Regions from separate parts of the Cellulomonas sp. HD19AZ1 genome, predicted to be linked through region 3. Evidence: predicted binding sites of a transcription regulator. Region 3 holds the regulator's gene; each other region holds the start of a gene.
The links. Region 3 encodes HrcA, which represses chaperone genes, less so after heat shock. Its sites were predicted from a motif close to TTNGCACTCGNNNNNNNCGAGTGCNAA; they were not measured.
Positions count from the first base shown of each region.

Region 1: a site for HrcA is predicted at 1,307-1,333, ahead of groL (chaperonin GroEL). Genes of this name have one in related genera too.
Region 2: a site for HrcA is predicted at 1,164-1,190, ahead of groES (co-chaperone GroES). Genes of this name have one in related genera too.

Region 1 covers NZ_SPHX01000006.1:369,810-372,072, reverse strand. The annotation lists gene groL (chaperonin GroEL) at 1-1,155, opposite strand, end outside; gene E4A51_RS14910 (glycoside hydrolase family 15) at 1,385-2,263, shown strand, end outside.
Region 2 covers NZ_SPHX01000001.1:56,868-59,130, forward strand. The annotation lists gene E4A51_RS00355 (class I SAM-dependent methyltransferase) at 1-1,057, opposite strand, end outside; gene groES (co-chaperone GroES) at 1,331-1,624, shown strand; gene E4A51_RS00365 (WhiB family transcriptional regulator) at 1,856-2,152, opposite strand.
Region 3 covers NZ_SPHX01000001.1:503,015-505,277, reverse strand. The annotation lists gene dnaJ (molecular chaperone DnaJ) at 1-695, opposite strand, end outside; gene hrcA (heat-inducible transcriptional repressor HrcA) at 778-1,800, opposite strand; gene E4A51_RS02280 (DUF3097 domain-containing protein) at 1,970-2,263, shown strand, end outside.

The sequences.
Region 1 (2,263 bases), on a different contig from region 3:
GACCTCGGTCGCCGCGCCCGCCTTGATGACGGCGACGCCGCCCGCGAGCTTGGCGAGGCGCTCCTGGAGCTTCTCGCGGTCGTAGTCGGAGTCCGAGTTCTCGATCTCGGCGCGGATCTGGTTGACGCGGCCCTGGATCTGGCCGGCGTCGCCACCCCCCTCGACGATCGTGGTCTCGTCCTTGGTCACGACGACCTTGCGCGCCGTGCCGAGCACCTCGAGGCCGACCTGGTCCAGCTTGAGGCCGACGGTCTCGGAGACGACCTGGCCACCGGTGAGGACGGCCATGTCCTGCAGCATCGCCTTGCGGCGGTCGCCGAAGCCCGGCGCCTTGACGGCGATGGACTTGAAGATGCCGCGGATCCGGTTCACGACGAGCGTCGCGAGCGCCTCGGACTCGACGTCCTCGGCCACGATGAGCAGCGGCTTGCCGGCCTGGATGACCTTCTCCAGCAGCGGCAGCAGGTCCTTGACGTTCGAGACCTTGGACTCGACGAGCAGGACGTACGCGTCCTCGAGGACCGCCTCCTGGCGCTCCGGGTCGGTCACGAAGTACGCCGACAGGTAGCCCTTGTCGAAGCGCATGCCCTCCGTGAGCTCGAGCTCCAGGCCGAGGGCGTTCGACTCCTCGACCGTGATGACGCCCTCCTTGCCGACCTTGTCGAGCGCCTCGGCGATGAGCTCGCCGATCGCCGGGTCGCCGGCCGAGATCGCGGCCGTGGCGGCGATCTCCTCCTTGGTCTCGACCTCCTTCGCCTGGTCGAGCAGCTGGGCGGTGACCGCCTCGACGGCCTTCTCGATGCCCTTCTTCAGGGCGATCGGGTTGGCGCCGGCCGCGACGTTGCGCAGGCCCTCGCGCACGAGCGCCTGGGCCAGGACGGTGGCGGTGGTGGTGCCGTCGCCCGCGACGTCGTCGGTCTTCTTGGCGACCTCCTTGACGAGCTCCGCACCGATCTTCTCGTACGGGTCCTCGAGGTCGATCTCCTTGGCGATGGAGACGCCGTCGTTCGTGATCGTCGGCGCGCCCCACTTCTTGTCGAGCACGACGTTGCGGCCCTTGGGGCCGAGGGTGACCTTGACGGTGTCGGCGAGCGTGTTGAGCCCGCGCTCCATGCTCCGCCGGGCCTCCTCGTCGAAGGCGATGATCTTGGCCATGGGGCTGTGATCCTTCTTCCGGTTCGTGGGGTGGCCGGTCGGTGCCCGCGACGGACGGGCCGCCGTGCGCGCTCACGTCCCACGCGCGACGGCCCTCACCTACGGCCGGTGTGCTGCTGTCACTCTCCACCGGAGAGTGCTAAGTCAATGGTTAGCACTCGACCCCTCCGAGTGCAAGCAGCGCCCGTGGTCCTGCCGTCCGCCCGCCGCGAAGGTCTAGGGTGCCGTCGTGCCCGACGCCGTCGTCGTGAGCCGCGCCCGGCGCGCCCGCGCCCGCGCGGTCGTCGTGCTGGTCGGGGCGCTGCTGGCGGCCGTGGCGCCGGCGCCCGCGGACCGCGCCGCCCCCGCACCGCCGGGCCCTCCGGCCGCCGCGTCGTCCACCGGGACGGGCACCGGGGCGGGGGCCGTCGGCGGGGTCGGCGCGGGCGTCGGGGCGTCGAGCACGACGCACGCACGGATCGACCTCTACCAGCAGGCGGTCGCGGTGCTGCCCGACGGCGCGCGGGCCGAGGTCCCCGTGGCCGCCGTCGCGACGTACCTGCCGGGCACGCGCGTGCCCGACCCGGCGGTCGCGGTGCTCACCGCGGCGCTCGGCGGCACGCCGACGACGACGGTGCCGCTCGGGCCGCGGGCCGCCCGGGCCGCCGCTGCCGAGCAGCGGGCCTGGCTCGCCGCCGGGACCGTGCCCGGCGACGACGGCCGGTACGCGGGCCTGGCACGCGCGGCGCTGCTCGACCTGCACGCCCTGACGGTCGACGGCGTCGTGGTCGCCGGGTGGTCGCCGCACTGGCGGTACGTGTGGCCGCGGGACGCGTCGTTCGTCGCGGTCGCGCTCGCCCGCACGGGCCGCGTCGCGGACGCGCTCGCGCTGCTCGACTTCCTGGCGGACGTGCAGGAGCCGGACGGGTCGTTCGAGGCGCGGTACCGGCCCGACGGCTCCGGGCCGCCCGACGACCGCGGCACGCAGAGCGACGGCACGGGCTGGTCGATGTGGGCGGCGGGCCTGGTGCTCGCCGAGGTGCCGGCGGCCGAGCGGCCGGCCGTCGCGGCGCGTCTCGCACCGCTCGTGTCGCGGTCGGCGGCGCACGCGCTGACGCTCGTGGCCGGG
Region 2 (2,263 bases), 450 kb from region 3:
CCACGCCGCGCTCGCGCAGGTAGGTGCGCAGCCGCTTGAGGCCGAAGGGCAGGTCGTCGAGCACGCGGTACGCGGTCGCGAGCGGGTGCCACGCGGTGCGGTCCGCCAGGGCGTCGGAGGTCACGTAGGCGATCGTGGGGTCGATCAGGCGTCCGCGCACGCGGTGGGCGACCGTGCCCACGAGCCCCGCGCGGATCACGGCGCCGTCCGGCTCGTACAGGTACCCGCCCACCGGCCCGACCGGGGGCGCGTCGTCGTCGCCGTCGGGGTCCGCGCGCAGCGTGTGCGCGGCGCCGTCGCGCAGCACGAGGGCCGTGCGGCCGGGGCCGTCGGGAGCGAGCGGCCCGAACCACAGGCCGAGCTCGACGACCTCGCCGTCCGACGAGACCCACTGCGCCTCGGCGTCCACGGGCAGGTCGCGGTGGGCCAGGCCGGGGCCGAGCTTGAGGCCGAGCGCCGGGACGACGTCGCGGGTCGCGAGGACCGCGTCCAGCGGCGGGCTGTACGCGCTCGGGTCGAAGACGCGGCGGCCGCTGCCGGTGCGGCGTGCGGGGTCGGCGTAGACGCCGTCGACGCCCTCGGCCGCCAGGTCGAGCGCCGTGCCGTCCGCCATGCGCACCTGCACCTCGGGGAAGGCGCGCAGGTTGACGGTCGCGAGCGCCGCGGTCGTCTCGTCGACGTCGGTCGCGAGGACGCGCAGCCCGACGCCCGCGAGCGCGAGCGCGTCGGCGCCGAGCCCGCACGTGAGGTCGGCGACGTACGTGCAGCCCGCGTCGCGGTACCGCCGCGCGTGATGGGCCGCGACCTCGAGACGCGTCGCCTGCTCGAGGCCCGCGACGGTGAAGAGCATGCCCTCGGCGAACTCGCCGAGCTTGGCGTGCGCCTTGGCGCGCAGCCGGGACTGCGTGAGCGCGGCCGCGACGAGCGCGGGGTCGAGACCCTCCTTCTGGAGGCGTTCGGCGATCGGCATCGCGAGCCGCTCGTCGTACGGCGGCAGGGCCTGCAGCAGGGCCCACCCCTCCGGCTGCAGGAGCTTGACCAGCCCGGCGTCGTCCACGCGCCCAGCCTCCCACGGCCACGCCGCCGGGACGTCACGGTGCGTCACGGGGCGGTCCGGGCGCCGCGCCGCGGCCGCGTCACCGTGCAGGTCGGGGACCCGGATGCTGGCACTCGGGTTGACCGAGTGCTAACGCATTCCTAGAGTGAGGAACCGGCGGTCCCGTCAGGGGGCGCCAACCGCACAGGTGGCCCCGGCACCCGCGACGACGGCGGCGACGGTGCGGCGCAGACACTGCCTCAGAACGACTCACATGCGAAGGGGAGGTCCGCTGTGTCGGTCTCCATCAAGCCCCTCGAGGACCGGATCGTCGTCAAGACCCTCGAGGCCGAGACGACGACCGCGTCGGGTCTCGTCATCCCGGACAGCGCCAAGGAGAAGCCCCAGGAGGGCGAGGTCCTGGCCGTGGGTCCGGGCCGGATCGATGACAAGGGGAACCGTGTGCCGCTCGACGTGGCCGTCGGCGACAAGGTCATCTACTCCAAGTACGGCGGCACCGAGGTCAAGTACGCCGGTGAGGACTACCTGATCCTCTCGGCGCGCGACATCCTCGCGATCGTCGGCTGACGACTCCGCTGCACCCGGGGCCCGTCCCCGGCAGCACGAAGGCCCCCTCCGTCCCGGAGGGGGCCTTCGTCGTCGTGGGGCGACGCGTGACGGCGGGGCCGCGTCGTGAGGGGGACGGCGCGCGCCGCCCCGGTCGTGGGGCCGACGACGGCGCCGGGGACGACGGCGCCCCGGGCCGACGTCGGCGTCGGACCGGGGCGCGGTCGGTGGTGCGGGGTCAGGCGGTGCGGGTCAGGCGGTGACGCGACGGCCGGCGCGCTCGGCGAGCACGGCGGCGCGCTCGTCCTCGGAGAGGCCGCCCCAGACGCCGTAGGGCTCGCGCACGGCGAGCGACTGCTCGCGGCACTCGTTGAGGACGGGGCAGGTGGCGCAGATGGCCTTGGCGGCCTCGGCGCGGCGGCGGCGGGCCGAGCCGCGCTCGCCCTCGGGGTGGAAGAACAGGTCCTGGTCGGCGTCGCGGCAGGCGCCCTCGAACTGCCACTCCCACAGGTCCATCACCGGTCCGGGCAGACGCGAGATCTCAGCCATGGGGGTCCTCCTCGATTCGTGCGGCACGTCCGGCGGCTCGTGGCCGGGACGAAAGTCGGTCGCCGTCGACGGTTGCCCGTGTTGACGTGCCGTAACCGTACAACCGCGCCA
Region 3 (2,263 bases):
TCGCCCTGGCCCGTGAGCTTGATGCGCGTGCCGGTGTCGACGCCCGCCGGCACGTCGACGGACAGCGTGCGCCGCGAGCGCACGCGCCCCTCGCCCGCGCACTCGGTGCACGGCTCGGGGATGACCGTGCCGAACCCGTGGCACGCCGCGCACGGCTGCGTCGTCATGACCCGGCCGAGGAACGATTGCGCGACGCGCTGCACCGAGCCGCGCCCGCCGCAGACGTCGCACGTGCGGGGCGACGTGCCCGGGCGGCAGCACGTGCCGCCGCACGTCGGGCACAGCACCGCGGTGTCGACCTGGATCTCGCGGTGCACGCCGAACGCGGCCTCGGCGAGGTCGAGGTCGAGGCGCACGAGCGCGTCCTGGCCGCGCCGCGCGCGCGGCGCGGGACCGCGCGGCGCACCGCCGCCGGCGGCGCCGAAGAACGTCTCGAAGATGTCCTGGAACCCGAAGCCGCCGCCCATGCCGCCGCCGGGCGACGACGGGTCGGCGCCCATGTCGTACGCGCGCCGCTTGTCGGGGTTGCCGAGCACGTCGTACGCGCGCGACACGTCCTTGAACCGCTCCTCGGTGGCGGCGTCCGTCCCCGCGACGTCGGGGTGCAGCTCGCGTGCGAGCTTGCGGTACGCCTTCTTGATCTGCTCGGGCGTCGCGTCGCGCGCGACGCCCAGGATCTCGTAGTAGTCGGTCACGTGGCGTGGTGCTCGCTTCCTGCTCGTGCGTGGCGTGGACGGGCCTGCGCGGGGCGCCGGACGGCGCGTGCGCGGCGCGCCGTCAGCCCGCGAGGATCCGGGTCAGGTACCGGGCGACGGCACGCACCGCCGCCATGGTCTGGGGGTAGTCCATGCGCAGCGGGCCGACCGACCCGAGCACGGCGACCGACGACCCGTCGCCGCCGTAGCCGCTGGTGACGATGCTGGTCTCCGCGAGGCCCTCGTGCTGCGTCTCGCGCCCGATGCGCACCGCGACGCCCGAGGCGTCCTCGGCCATCTCCGACAGCAGCCGCAGCAGCACGACCTGCTCCTCGAGCGCCTCGAGGACCGGGCCGAGGGTGTGCGCGAAGTCGGCGCCCGCGCTGCGCGCGAGGTGCGAGGCGCCGGCGACGACCACGCGCTCCTCGCTCTCCTGCGCCAGGGTCTCGGAGACCACCGCGACGACGGCGCGCACGAGGTCGCCGCCCGCGGGCGTGAACTCCGCCGCGAGGTCCTGCAGCGCGCCGTCCAGCTCGGCCAGCCGCATCCCGGCGGCCGCGACGTTGAGGCGCACGCGCAGACGCGCGACGACCGACTCGTCGAGGTCCTCGCGGAGCTCGAGCGTGCGCTGCTCGACGCGCCCGGTGGTCGTGATGATGACGACCAGCAGGTGCCGCGCGCCGACGGGCACGAGCTCGACGTGCCGCAGGGCCGAGCGCCGCAGCGACGGGTACTGCACGACCGCGACCTGGTGGGTCAGCTGCGCGAGCAGCCGCACGGCGCGGTCGATGACGTCGTCGAGGTCGACCGCCTCCTCCAGCAGCAGGCCGATCGCGCGCTTCTCGGCCGCCGAGAGCGGCTTGACGCCCGAGAGCTGGTCGACGAACACGCGGTAGCCGAGGTCGGTGGGCACGCGACCGGCCGAGGTGTGCGGCTGGACGATGAGCCCGGCGTCCTCGAGCGCGGCCATGTCGTTGCGGATCGTCGCCGGCGACACGCCGAGCGCGTGCCGCTCGGTGAGCGCGCGCGACCCGACCGGCTCGCGCGTCGCGACGTAGTCCTCGACGATCGCGCGCAGCACGTCCAGCCGACGGTCCTCGCTCATCTCGCCTCCTCCGTCGCCCGTGCGCCCACCCGTGCGGGGGGCGCCCCGCGGCCCGTGACGTAGCACTCGCCCGGACCGAGTGCCAATTCTACGCGGTCCCTCCGGCGGGACCACGGCGAGGCAGCGCGTCACCCGTCACGTCCCGCACGGACCTCCTAGAGTCTCCCGCGTGACCCACGACCGCTACGGCTCCGACGTGCTGTCGTCGGACCGCTCCGCCCCCCGCACCGCGCACCACCGCCCGCCGCGCACGGCGCGCGACCAGCCGGCCGAGCACGGCCTCGTCGTCGAGGACGTCGAGACCGGCTGGGTCGGCGCGGTCGTGCGGGTCGAGAAGTCCGGCGGGCAGCACGTCGTCGTGCTCGAGGACCGGCGGGGCCGCACGCGGACCTTCCGGCTCGGCCCGGGGTTCTGGGTCGACGGCGAGCCCGTCGTCCTCACCGCGCCCGTGACGTCCCGCGCG